Regions from separate parts of the Desulfovibrio sp. UIB00 genome, predicted to be linked through region 2. Evidence: predicted binding sites of a transcription regulator. Region 2 holds the regulator's gene; each other region holds the start of a gene.

Region 1 (4,154 bases), on a different contig from region 2:
GCGGGCATGCAGGTCAAGCTGCTGCGTGTTCTGCAGGAGCAGAACCTGCGCCGCGTGGGCGGCACCGTGGATATACCCGTGGACGTGCGCATCATCGCCGCCACCAACCGCAACCTTAAGGAAGAGGTGGAGGCAGGGCGCTTCCGGCGTGATCTGTATTACCGCGTGGCCGTGGTAACGCAGGAGCTGCCGCCCCTGCGCAGCAGGGCAGAGGACATCCCACTGCTGGCGCGGTTTTTTCTTGCGCGGCTGGCGGAGCAGGGCGGGGCCGTGCCGCTGGAGATTGAAGATGACGCCCTTGATGCGCTGCGGCAGTATCCCTTCCCCGGCAACGTGCGCGAACTTGCCAATATTCTCGAGCGGGCGGCGGTTTTTTGTCCGCCGGGCGGCAGCATAAGTCTGGCGCATCTGCCGCCGGAAGTTTCCGAGGCTGCGGCCCGCCTGCCAGCCCGCGATCCCGTCTTTTCTTCTGCTGTTGCCGCCCGGCAAGAGCCTGCCGAGGCTGCAACCCCAGTCTGCCCCCAGGCAACAACGCCAGGTGCATCGGTGCCCGCCGCGCCAGCATCGGGCGTATCAACGCCGCTTGTTCCGCTGGCAGAGATGGAAAAACAGCACATCCTGCACGCCCTTGAACTGGCGGGCGACAACCGCACTCTGGCCGCAGACATGCTGGGCATCAGCCGATCATCCCTGTGGCGCAAACTCAGGGAATACGGCGTGTAACGTTGTGCTGCTCTAGCCGCAAGAACAGCCCGTGCCGTCAAACCACTTTTGCCCCAGCAGGGCATCGGCATTGCGGTCTGCAGGCTGGCGCACGGTCACCAGCATGAGGCCCGATTCCAGCTCTTCTTTTTCCATTTCAAGCCCTGTCACCAGCGCAAAGCTGGGCAGCCAGCGCGGTTCGTGGTCGCACTTGATCTGCAACTGCTCAAAGGGCGCGGTTTCAACAAATACCAAGATGGATTCTCTGGCTGTGAACAGAGGGTCGGTCAGCTTGGCCTCGCACATGTCCAGAAAAAAACGCCCCGGTGCTATTTCTCGCGGTCTGCTTGTGGGCAGCATGCCGCACTGTGGGCGGGTCGCCTGCTGTACTGCGGCCAACACCCCCTTGCGCACTCCTTCCAGAGCTTCTGCCTCAAATCTGTCCATCATACAGATGTAAAATCCCATCTTGTCCAGCACACCGTAGGGCGCGCCATGGTCTTCCGCACCCACCACAATGCGGCAATCTCCCAGATTGGCGGCCAGTGTTTGCATCTGTTCGCGCAGTTCGCTCAAACCAGCGCCTTGGGTCAGGCTGAAACTGTGCCTTTTGCCTTCGCTCCAGTTGTGTTCCCCCCGCACATACACCGCCACCGCACTGGCCGCTGTGGGCGCTGCCAGCGCGCCTGAATCATCGTGAAAAACCGCAATCCGCGAGCCGTCGAGTAAACCTTGCATATGCTCTCCGTCTGTTGTGGCAGGGCCTCAAAGCAGTCCGGCCTTTCATATGCATTGCCATTGCAATATCCATGCGCTTGAAAAGATTTACAAATAACATGCTGAAATAACACTATTATTAATGTCTACATCACTGCGCGCTCTCTGCCTGCATCGGGCGCGGAGCAGGTACGTTCCACCTGCGTACAAAGTTATGACTCGATAACAAAGCGGGAGTGATTGCTGATTGTATATAAAGTTAAATAAATTAGTGTATTACAAATTTTATATATTGTTCATGGTCACGTAAATATTTGAAAGAGGGATTTAGTAATATACTGAAATTACATATGTATTTGTTAAATGTACCAATCTGTCCAAAAAAGCGGTGCTTTGTACGCTTGCGTACGCATGTTGCAAAGCGTGATTAAGCATAGTTTCCATAACTATTCGTTTTAAAACGTTAAATTAAAAATCTTCCACAATGGCACAGCCGATGCACAAGAGGGGCATACACGGTGCCAGAGACGCCTTGTCCCTGGTCAAAACAGCCGGAAGACGGCGGGAGAATGCGTTATGCCTCGCAAGATAGCCATTTACGGAAAGGGCGGCATCGGCAAGTCCACCACAACCCAGAACACGGCTGCGGCCATGGCCCATTTTCACGGGAAGAAGATTTTTATCCACGGCTGCGACCCCAAGGCCGACTCCACCCGCCTGATTCTGGGCGGCAAGCCGCAGGAATCGCTCATGGACACCCTGCGCGCCGTGGGTGCGGAAAAAGTGACTCTGGACAAGGTGGTCAAGAAGGGCTTTCACGACATCCTCTGCGTGGAATCTGGCGGCCCGGAACCGGGCGTGGGCTGTGCTGGCCGAGGCGTTATCACGGCCATTGACCTGATGGAAAATCAGGGCGCGTACACTGATGATCTTGATTTCGTTTTCTTTGACGTGCTCGGCGACGTGGTGTGCGGCGGTTTCGCCATGCCCATCCGCGACGGCAAGGCGCAGGAAGTCTACATCGTGGCCTCTGGTGAAATGATGGCCATCTACGCCGCCAACAACATCTGCAAGGGCCTGCTCAAGTACGCCAAGCAGAGCGGCGTGCGCCTTGGCGGCATCATTTGCAACAGCCGTAACGTAGACCGCGAAAAGGAATTTCTTGAAGAATTCACCGCCTCTATCGGCACGCAGATGATCCACTTTGTGCCCCGCGACAACATCGTGCAGAAGGCCGAATTTAACAAAAAAACCGTGACCGAATATGACGACAGCCAGAATCAGGCCAAGGAATACAGCGAACTGGCAGAAAAGATCATCAACAACCAGAACTTCGTTATTCCCCAGCCGCTGTCGATGGATCAGTTGGAGGCGATGGTCGTGAAGTACGGCATTGCCGACTAGGCCGCGCGGGCATTCGCGCCTTTTCGTTCCCTGCTGCGTCTGGCTCGCCTTTTATTCCGGTCGAGTACCGTAGCGTTGCTGTCTTTATCCGTAGCTTCCGTTGTCGCAACGGCTAAAGCGAGAGTACACTCCCTGCATAAAAGGCTTGCCATCCTTGCAGGAAAACAAAAATGCATCGAATGCCCAACGCGGCCTGAAGCCTGAAACGGACATTTTTCTTGCCAGTGAACAAATGACGCTTTTGGCAACGCAAGCGCGCATGAAAAAATTTGAGCGGAAATGACAGCATCAACAACTCCAAAGGAGCCGCCAATGAAAATGGTACGAGCCATCGTTCGTCCAGAGAGCACCGAAAATGTGGTGGAAGGGCTTGCCGCATCGGGTTTTGTGGCCCTGACAAAAATTCAGGCCTTTGGGCGTGGCAAACAGAAAGGACTGGACAGCGGCAGCGTTCACTACGACGAGCTGCCCAAAAATCTGCTCATGATGGTGGTGGAGGACGAGCACGTGGATCAGGTGCTGCAACTTGTGCAGAGCTATGCCAACACGGGCAATTTTGGCGATGGCAAGGTTTTTGTGTCATCGGTGGAGCGGGTGCTGACCATCCGCACCGGGCAGGAAGGCATCTAGCGCAACAGCAATTGCTTTTGCCCGCCGCCAAGGCGCTTTTATACAGCATTGAGGCAATACAGTTCAGGAGCTCGCCATGAAGGAGATTATCGCCATTATCCGTCCCAACAAGGTGACGGCCACAAAAAAAGCCCTGGATCGCATGGGCTTCCCGGGCATGAGCGTCATCCCCGTATTCGGGCGGGGCAAGCAGAAGGGCATAGCCGAAGAGGTTTCAGTGGAGATAAGCCCCATCGTGCGCGGCATGGGGAGCTACAAAGGCATGATGTACGTCCCCAAGCGGCTGCTCTCCATTGTGGTTCCCGCCAACATGCTGGACAGGGTCGTGAACACCATCATCAAGATCAACCAGACGGGCGGCATCGGCGATGGCAAGATCATTGTGTGCCCGGTTGAACAGGCCCTGCGGGTGCGTACCGGCGAAATGGGCACGGCGGCCATACTCTAGAGCATGTACACATGAAATGCTCGCTTACGGCAGGCAAAGCTTGCCTGCGCGCATTTCGCGGCAAGGATTTTCAGAAAAATCCGCGCAGAGCAGTTACCTCATTTCATTCGCAAACGGCTCTAGGCCGCGTAAAGGATACTGATATGCCATACCATCTTTTCAAATGCAGCGAATGCATCCCCGAGCGGGAAAAGCACGCAGTGGTCAAGGGCGAAAGTGATGACCTCTCCACCTGCCTGCCGCTTGGCTACCT
Region 2 (4,154 bases):
ACGTCAATTCCGAGAATGTGGACGAAAGCAACTGTGCGGAATCCTTCAAGGGCTGTCATGGTATTCTTGTGCCCGGCGGCTTTGGATATCGCGGCGTGGAAGGCAAGATTGCCGCCATCCGTTATGCGCGTGAAAACAACATTCCCTTCTTTGGCATCTGCCTTGGCATGCAGTGCGCGGTTATCGAATTTGCCCGCCACGTGGCAAACCTTGATGACGCCAATTCGGAAGAATTCAACCCGCTTTCTGATCACAAGGTCATCTACCTTATGACCGAGTGGTTCGACTTCCGCACCAAGAACGTTGAAAAACGCGACGCGGGCAGCGACAAGGGCGGCACCATGCGCCTTGGCTCCTACCCCTGCAAGGTGCAGCCCGATACCAAGGCCTTTGTGGCCTACAAGAAGGGCATGGTTGATGAACGTCACCGCCATCGCTACGAATTCAACAATGCCTTCAAGGAAATGCTGGGCGAAAAGGGCATGGTTTTCAGCGGCACCGCCCCTGACGATTCGCTTGTGGAAATCATTGAGCTGAAGAACCACCCCTGGTTCCTTGGCTGCCAGTTCCATCCCGAATTCAAGTCCCGGCCCATGAACGCGCATCCGCTGTTCCGCGAATTTATCGGAGCGGCGAAAAAGTTCGCCAAGGTGTAATTAGCGGCGCTAACGCAGCGAGGCTTTTTGATTTTCACCAAGCTTGGGTATCGCAAAATCGCGCAAAAAGGGGAGGGCATTGCCTTCCCCTTTTTTGGTGCGCAGATTATTTTCAACGGCGCAAATGCTGCGCCAAATCTGGATTTTTGGCGCTGGCAGCCTTTGCTGCTGGTTGGCGATACCGCGAACCTGATCTTGCAACTGTTAGCTATTGCATAATTTTTGCAGATGTGGCACAGTACTTGTAAACAGATAAGTCTATAGTCCTATGGCTAGTTAAGGCAAAAGAGCACACATGGCACTGGAACTACGGCAGCAACTTAAGCTGTCACAGCAACTGGTAATGACCCCGCAATTGCAGCAGGCAATCAAGCTGTTGCAACTCTCACGCGTGGAACTTCTGGAAACTGTGCAGCAGGAACTGCTTGAAAACCCCTTTCTCGAAGAATCTTCACTTACGGACGATGCCTCCCAGGAGCAGCACGAGGAAAGCCGCGAAGCCCCAAAGGAGGAAGTGTACGACAGGGAACTGGCCAAGGACGCCGACTGGGAAGATTACCTCGGTGAGTTTGCCAGCACCCCCCGCCTTTCGCAGTCGCGCGAGTTTGAACTTGCCGAAGAAATTTCGCCTCTCGAAGCCCGATATGCGGCCAAGCCCACCCTTGAGGGGCATCTTTTCTGGCAGTTGCGCCTTTCGTCGCTGACAGAAGAGCAGAAGGCCATTGGCGAGGTCATTATCGGCAACCTCTCCTCCGCCGGGTACCTGCAAGCCAGCATTGAAGAAGTGGCCGAAATGGCCCAGGTCGCGCCCGAGGCAGTGCTGCCCGTGCTTGAGAGGGTGCAGCTTTTTGATCCCATCGGCGTTGCCGCGCGCGATGCGCGCGAATGCCTGATGGTGCAGATCAAGAGCCTCAATTACGCCCGCGACCCAATCCTCGTGGAGCTGGTAGAATCGCACCTCGAAGACCTCGAGGCCAAGCGCTACAAGCCCCTGCTGCGCAAGTTCAAGCTCGATATGGAAGAGCTCAAGGAGTATCTGGATATCATCCAGAGCCTTGACCCATTGCCCGGCGCAAGTTTTGGCGGCGGCGAGCCAACCTACGTAAGCCCCGATGCCTATTTGTACAAGATGGGCGATGAATTTGTGATTTTGCTCAATGATGACGGCCTGCCCCAGTTGCAGCTTTCGGCCATGAGCCAGATGAACATTGGCGGCTCTGAGAAGGAAAAGGACTACTGCGCAGAAAAGATCCGCTCCGCCTCATGGCTTATCAAGAGCCTGTATCAGCGCCAGCGCACGCTTTATAAGGTTATGGAAAGCATTGTGCGCCACCAGCAGCCATTTTTTGAAGACGGCGTGACCAAGCTCGCGCCGCTCATTCTCAAGGATATTGCTGACGACATCAGCATGCACGAATCAACGGTGAGCCGCATTACCACCAACAAGTATGTGGCAACGCCCCACGGCATCTTTGAATTGAAGTTTTTCTTTAACAGCGGCCTTGAACTCGATGACGGAAGCCAGGTAGGCTCAGAAAGCGTCAAGGCTCTGATCAAGAAATTCATCTCTGAGGAAGATACCCGATCCCCCCTCAGCGATGAGCGTATCGGCGAAATGCTCAAGGAGCGTCTCAAGGTCAATATTGCGCGGCGCACGGTGGCAAAATACCGCACGGCGCTTGATATTCCATCTTCGTCAAGGCGCAAGGAGCATTTCTGATTCCCCGTCGAGTGGCTCAATACTTAGGAGGAACTTATGAACATCTCATTTGCTTTCAAGAACTTTGAAGCCTCCGAACATCTGAAGAAGTATGCCCGTCGCCGCATGGAAAAGCTGGGACGGTTTTTTGGCAAGGCCTCTGGCCTTGAAGTTGTCGTTGTGCTGACAGTCGACAAGTTCCGTCATCGCTGCGAAGTGACCGTTACGGGCGAAGGCCTGCACATCAACGCCACGGAGCAGACTTCGGACATGTACGCCGCCATTGACCTTGTGACAGACAAGGTTGAATCGCAGATCAAGCGCCAGGTGGCCCGCGTAAAGGCCCAGCGGCGGCACGCCCGCAATACGGATGTGGACGTGTTTACCTACAACCTCGATGCCGAAGCCGACGTGCAGCAGCCCGTTGACGGCACCGACCGCCTCGCCACCAAGCCCCTGCATCTGGATGAAGCGCTCATGCAGCTTGATTCCATCGGCAGCGAGTTTCTGGTGTTCTTTAATGCAGAAAACAACCGCATCAATGTGGTATACCGCACCAAGGTGAACGGCTATGCCCTCATTGACCCCGTGTTGTAATCGTTCATAATGAGGGGGCGGGCTGGCAACGGCTCGCCCCCGTCTCAGGCGCACCCCCTGCCGGTTGCCGCGCAATGGCCCTCACCTGGGCTTGAGCGCGGCGCGGATTTGGCAACGTCCGTCAGAAGCCTGTGGCGTACAACCCCGGCTGCAAACGGCGATCTGACCCCGAAGAGGCGAATGTCATGAAGGATTCCGCGCAGATACCCGCCACAGATTCCACCCTTGCCGCAAAGCCTGATGCCGACGCGCCCGTTCCCGGCGTGGATGTGCAGGTGTGCATTGTCACGGGCCTTTCCGGCGCTGGCAAAAGCACAGCGCTCAAGGTTTTTGAAGACATGGGCCATTTTGTGGTCGATGGGCTGCCCGTGAGCCTTGTCATGGAAATGGTGGACATGATGTCGCGCCCCTCCATGAGCCACTTCAAGGGTATTGCTCTGGGTATGGATCTGCGCCAGAGCAATTTTGTGGAAGATATCAACGATTGCCTGAGCATGCTCGCGGGCAAAAACATCCGCCCCATGCTGCTTTTTCTTGAGGCCAACAATCAGGAACTCATTCGCCGCTATGCCTCGACCCGCCGCCCGCATCCGCTGGAGCGCGAGGGCATGGGCCTTGAGGCGGCGCTGCTGGCAGAGCGCAGCAGCCTGCGCCCCCTGCGTGAAATGGCTGATCTGGTCATCGACACCTCGCGTTTCTCCATCCACGACCTGCGGCGCGCCATTCAGAAGCGCTGGAGCGGCAACAAGGGCAAGCTGCGGGCCATCAGGGTCAACGTGATTTCTTTCGGTTTCAAATATGGTGTGCCGCGTGAGGCTGATCTGGTTTTTGACCTGCGTTTTCTGGCAAATCCCTATTTTGTGGAAGAGCTGCGGCCCATGAGCGGCAAGGACAAACCCGTTGCCGACTATGTGTTCAATTCGCCCCATGCCCGCGAATATCGCGACAAGCTGGTTGATCTGCTGTTTTTTATGCTGCCGCTCATGGAGGCCGAAGGCCGCTACCGCATAACCGTGGCCGTGGGCTGTACCGGCGGCCGCCACCGCTCTGTGGCAATGGCCGAAGAAATTTTACAGGCGCTGCGGCAGGCTGATTATCCGGCTTTTCTGGAGCATCGGCACCTTGAACTTGGCTAAAAAAGCTGGCACGTTCTGTTGCGTGAGGTTGTCATGACGGACGAAAACAAGAAGACTCAGGTTGGA
Region 3 (4,154 bases), on a different contig from region 2:
CCACGTAGGCACCGTGATGCCAAAAAACCATGCGCAGAACACCAGTTCCGAGGCCCCAGAACTGTGGGCCGACTGATACATGCCCACAAAGATCGCGCCAACCATGACTGCGTTGGCCGCAACCCGGATTATGCTGGAATAGAGGGTCTGACGGTAACTGTTCATTGATGCTCTCCTGAGTGTGTTTGTCCACCCGAGGTGCGCCGGAGCGGGGCGAACCGCTCCGGCGCGCAGGGTGGGGGTAGGCACCCTGGGGGTTTACTTCTTGAAGATGTTGGTCTTGGACACGTTCATGATGCGCATGGACTGGGCCTTGTCGGCGTTGCGGTAGGCAATGCGCATTTCGTCGCCAGCGGTCCATACATAGGCCGGGTAATCCTGGGCTTCAGCAGGAATCTTGAAGGTGATCAAAGACTTCTGGCGTCCAGAGTACACGGTGACGGTCTGCTGATCCTTGTCGATAATGGGGAAGGTCTTGCCCTTGACCTTGGGATGGTCGGAGCCGACGTTCTTTTCCACATCGGTGAACTGCACGGCCAGTTCGCGCACGCTGTTGGTCTTCTGGTCATAGATAAGCACGGTGTTCTTGACCAGATCGATCATCAGGCGGCCACCCACGCTGGGGGTCGGGCCCATGTCTTTGGATTCCACAGGCAGCTTGAAGGTATGCGTGCCGCCGCTGTAGTGCGGGTTAAACTGATCGTGCGTCACGTCCACCACAATGGTGAGGGTTTTGGCTGTGGCATCAAAGGCCACGCAGCGTCCCTGTTCCACGCCTCCGTCGAAGTTGCAGCCGGTGAGCAGTGCAACAGAGAAGGCCATCGCCAGCATAAGCATCAGGTTACGAATCTTCATGGCGGGTCTCCTTCTAGTTGGCCGCGGGCTGGTTCTTCTTGGCGGCAATTTCCGCCTTGGCGCCCTGTACCATCTTGACGGTTATGTAAAGGGAGATAGCCGACACGAAGCCGAGCACGTCGATCGTAGCAGCCGGGCCAAGCAGCCAGCCCCATGCCGGGAATTCAGCTTCAACCAGCTTGCACACAACCGAGATGAGGCAGCCGATAACGGCCAGGCCGAACACGAAGCGGATGCCGTAACCCTTTACATACTTGGTGGCGACAACGCCGATCTGCGCGCCGATGGCCGCGCCGCACAGCATGATGAGAGCGGCAAGCAGTTCCACGCGGCCCTTGTATGCGTACGAAGCCGTGCCGTAGAGACCGGAGATGGCGACTTCAAAGAGGTCCGTACCCACCGCCAGATGGGTGGGGCAGCCGACAAGATACACCAGGGCGGGCATGCGGATAAGACCGCCGCCGATGCCGAGGATACCAGCCAGCCAGCCGGTGAAGAAGCTGACGAAGATGGGCAGCCATGCGGAGCAGGTGATGTTGGCCTGCTTGAAGTGGAACACAGGCGGAATCTTGATGGCGTGCAGGCGGGAGGCCCAGTCAACGCCAGTTGCCGCGTGATCAAGTTCCTTGTTCTGGGCCTTGGCTTCGCGTTCCTTTCTGCGGCGAGCGGCGATATCGTGAAATACAAGCCATGCCAGCAGCACAAGCAGGACAACGTACAACCAGCGCACAACCTTGTCGACGGAACCAAGGCGTTCCAGCCACATGACCATCTGCGCGCCAACTTCCACGCCCACGATGGTACCAAACAGCATGGTCAGGCCCAAGCCGTAGTCAACGTTGCCGAACTTGCCGTGCCGCATGGTGGAGATAAGCGATTTACCCGCCATCTGCGCCACGTCGGTACCAATGGCGAAGGCCATGGGGAAACCAAGAATGTTCAGACCTGGGGTAACCATCCAGGCGCCGCCCATGCCGAAAAAGCCGCCGATAATGCCAACGCCCAAACCAAGAATGACAAGGCCCGGCCAGAAAATGAACACGCCGGAAATGGGCATCAAAATATACAACCATTCCATAACTTGCCTCCTTCCGACTACTTTTCGGACAATTCGCGGTGCTTGAGGTCAATGCCGATGTGCGTCATGACGACATCCGCCAGCCAACCCAGTATGCAACCTGTAACCGGGATAATGGCCATAGTCAGAATGGCAAAAAAGAAGTGGCTTTCATTGTACATTTCAGCCCACCAGTACAGTATGCCGTCAAGCTTGCGCGTATCGGCGACCACCACAACGTTGGCAACCTTGCCGCCGCCAGCAGCCAGGGCCGCGCCGGGCAATGCCGCAACCAGCAGCGCGCAACCTGTAAGCCATGTCCAGAGCCTCTGCATCCTTTTCATAACTTCCTCCACATCAAAATGTGACATCTCCACTTCAACCACTTACCCATGTTGCGATGACTCCCGTCGGGGGCAGGCACCGCCTCGTTGCCTCGAATGTGAAAGTATTAGCAAAGGCTGTGCCATTGCATAATTATTGCCTGAAATTGCGCCTTTTTTTCTATTTTTGCGCGAAAAATCTTGTCACGAGGGGGAATGTTTTTTATACTCAGCTCCAAGATTGCGCTTTTTTGCACAAAATAGGGGAGCACCATGCGCTTACACAGAACACTTCCCCAGGGCAGCTCACTGGAGTTCACGGCATTCTTTATGAATCGCAGCCTTGCAAGCCGTATGCTGATGCTGGGTTTGCCCCTGCTGGCGCTCGTGCTGCTGATTATTTTTACTGCCACGGGCAGCAGCATCGAGGCCATTCTTGATCGCGCAATTGCGCGCAATGCACAGCTTCAATCACAGGCAATGAGCCTTGCGCTGGAGCAGGCGCTGGACGAAACGCGCAATCAGCTTCTTATTCTCGCCGCTGGTTCCATGGATCAAAAAGACATGGCCAACCGGCTCAAATTCCGCGCCAAGGCCGGTGGCTTGCGATACAGGGAACTGGCTTTTGAGGGTCTGGCACCAGACAACCGCTATCTGCTTGTCAACACGGGCGGGGATATCATCAATGTTCCCATGCGGCAGGCACTTGCCAGCCCCACCGGTCCCTTCCACTCCATTGCCTCGGAACACCGTGCCGGGCACGTCAGCGTTGCCCAGCCCGTTGAAGTGACCTACTCCATGGTGCCGGTTAAGGGCAGCAACCAGAATATCACCTTGTATGTGCTGCGCTTTTCCACTCCGGTTCATGATGCGGAAGGCACGTTTGCCGGCTACCTGATGCTTTCTCTGGATCTGAGGGAGCTGCGGGATATCCTGTCCACTTACTCCGGCCCCAATGCCCCCATTGCCGCATCAGGCGATGAGGGGCGCGTGCGTACACTTTTTTTTGACCGCGATGGCTGGATGCTCTTTCAGTCCGAAGCTCCGGATGCTGGTCTGGCTCAGCGCAGCCTGGGCACAGATGCAGTACGCGCAGGCTTTCTTGGTGATTTTGGCAGGCCTGGATTTAACACCGCATTCCGGCCTGGCCCCGAGCACATCAATTATTGGAGCATGGTATCCGATGTGCAGGAGGGCAAGTCAGGCCAGCTTCCCCTTTCTGAAAACAGCTCTCTGTGGAGCAGCAGCCAGATGAGGGTGGAGAGGGTCAGTTATGTCCCTGTAACCTTCAGCCCTGCTTCGCAGGAAACAATAATATTGGGCGGTTTGGCGGTACTGGACACCAGCTTTACCACCACACGCACGGGCGTACAGCTCATGGGCATCTATGTTGGGGCCTTTGTTGGCGGTATGCTGCTTTTGGGTCTGAGCCTTTGGTGGCTGGCGCGGCAGACGGGCAGATCGCTCAACGCCGTAACAGCGGAGCTTGAACGCTGCAACGCCGAAGGGACCGACAAGAATATAGATATGCCCCAACTGCCGCGAGAACTGGAACAACTGAAGGCCGGCATCAACACCCTGCTTGAGCGCTTGCGCTTTGCCGCCGAGGCGCGCCGCCTGCGCGCCGCTGAGGATGATGCCCAGCAGCAGCGCGAGCCAGTGGAAGATCTGCCGCATCCCGAAGACCTGCCAGTCAACAGCCTTATTGGCACATCGCCAGCCATGCTTGCCCTGTGCGACAATGTTCGCAAGGCTTCGCAGGTGATGGCCGATGTGCTGGTTGTGGGCGAAACCGGCACAGGCAAGGAGCTGGTTTCCGAGGCCATCCACAGGCTCAGTGCTCGGGCCGCAGGGCCGTTCATTACCATCAATTGCGGCGCGCTGGACGAAAATCTGCTCATGGATACCCTTTTCGGGCA

What was found. Region 2 encodes sigma-54, which starts transcription at its own class of promoters, with help from an activator protein. Its sites were predicted from a motif close to CTGGCACGGNNNNTGCTT; they were not measured.
Region 1: the regulator sigma-54 is predicted to act here: its motif matches at 1,904-1,921, upstream of nifH (nitrogenase iron protein).
Region 3: the regulator sigma-54 is predicted to act here: its motif matches at 2,365-2,382, upstream of JMF94_RS10980 (DVU0150 family protein).

What each region holds. Positions count from the first base shown of each region.
Region 1 covers NZ_JAETXJ010000001.1:428,084-432,237, forward strand. Annotated here, with positions in the region: gene JMF94_RS01880 (sigma-54 dependent transcriptional regulator) at 1-723, shown strand, start outside; gene JMF94_RS01885 (Fe-only nitrogenase accessory AnfO family protein) at 736-1,440, opposite strand; gene nifH (nitrogenase iron protein) at 1,996-2,823, shown strand; gene JMF94_RS15040 (hypothetical protein) at 2,978-3,106, shown strand; gene JMF94_RS01895 (P-II family nitrogen regulator) at 3,136-3,453, shown strand; gene JMF94_RS01900 (P-II family nitrogen regulator) at 3,530-3,901, shown strand; gene anfD (nitrogenase iron-iron protein, alpha chain) at 4,045-4,154, shown strand, end outside.
Region 2 covers NZ_JAETXJ010000009.1:116,405-120,558, forward strand. Annotated here, with positions in the region: gene JMF94_RS13325 (CTP synthase) at 1-656, shown strand, start outside; gene JMF94_RS13330 (hypothetical protein) at 684-875, shown strand; gene rpoN (RNA polymerase factor sigma-54) at 952-2,376, shown strand; gene raiA (ribosome-associated translation inhibitor RaiA) at 2,413-2,952, shown strand; gene rapZ (RNase adapter RapZ) at 3,138-4,088, shown strand; gene JMF94_RS13350 (PTS sugar transporter subunit IIA) at 4,122-4,154, shown strand, end outside.
Region 3 covers NZ_JAETXJ010000006.1:147,260-151,413, forward strand. Annotated here, with positions in the region: gene JMF94_RS10965 (hypothetical protein) at 1-165, opposite strand, end outside; gene JMF94_RS10970 (DUF4881 domain-containing protein) at 259-855, opposite strand; gene JMF94_RS10975 (sulfite exporter TauE/SafE family protein) at 869-1,933, opposite strand; gene JMF94_RS10980 (DVU0150 family protein) at 1,951-2,256, opposite strand; gene JMF94_RS10985 (sigma 54-interacting transcriptional regulator) at 2,509-4,154, shown strand, end outside.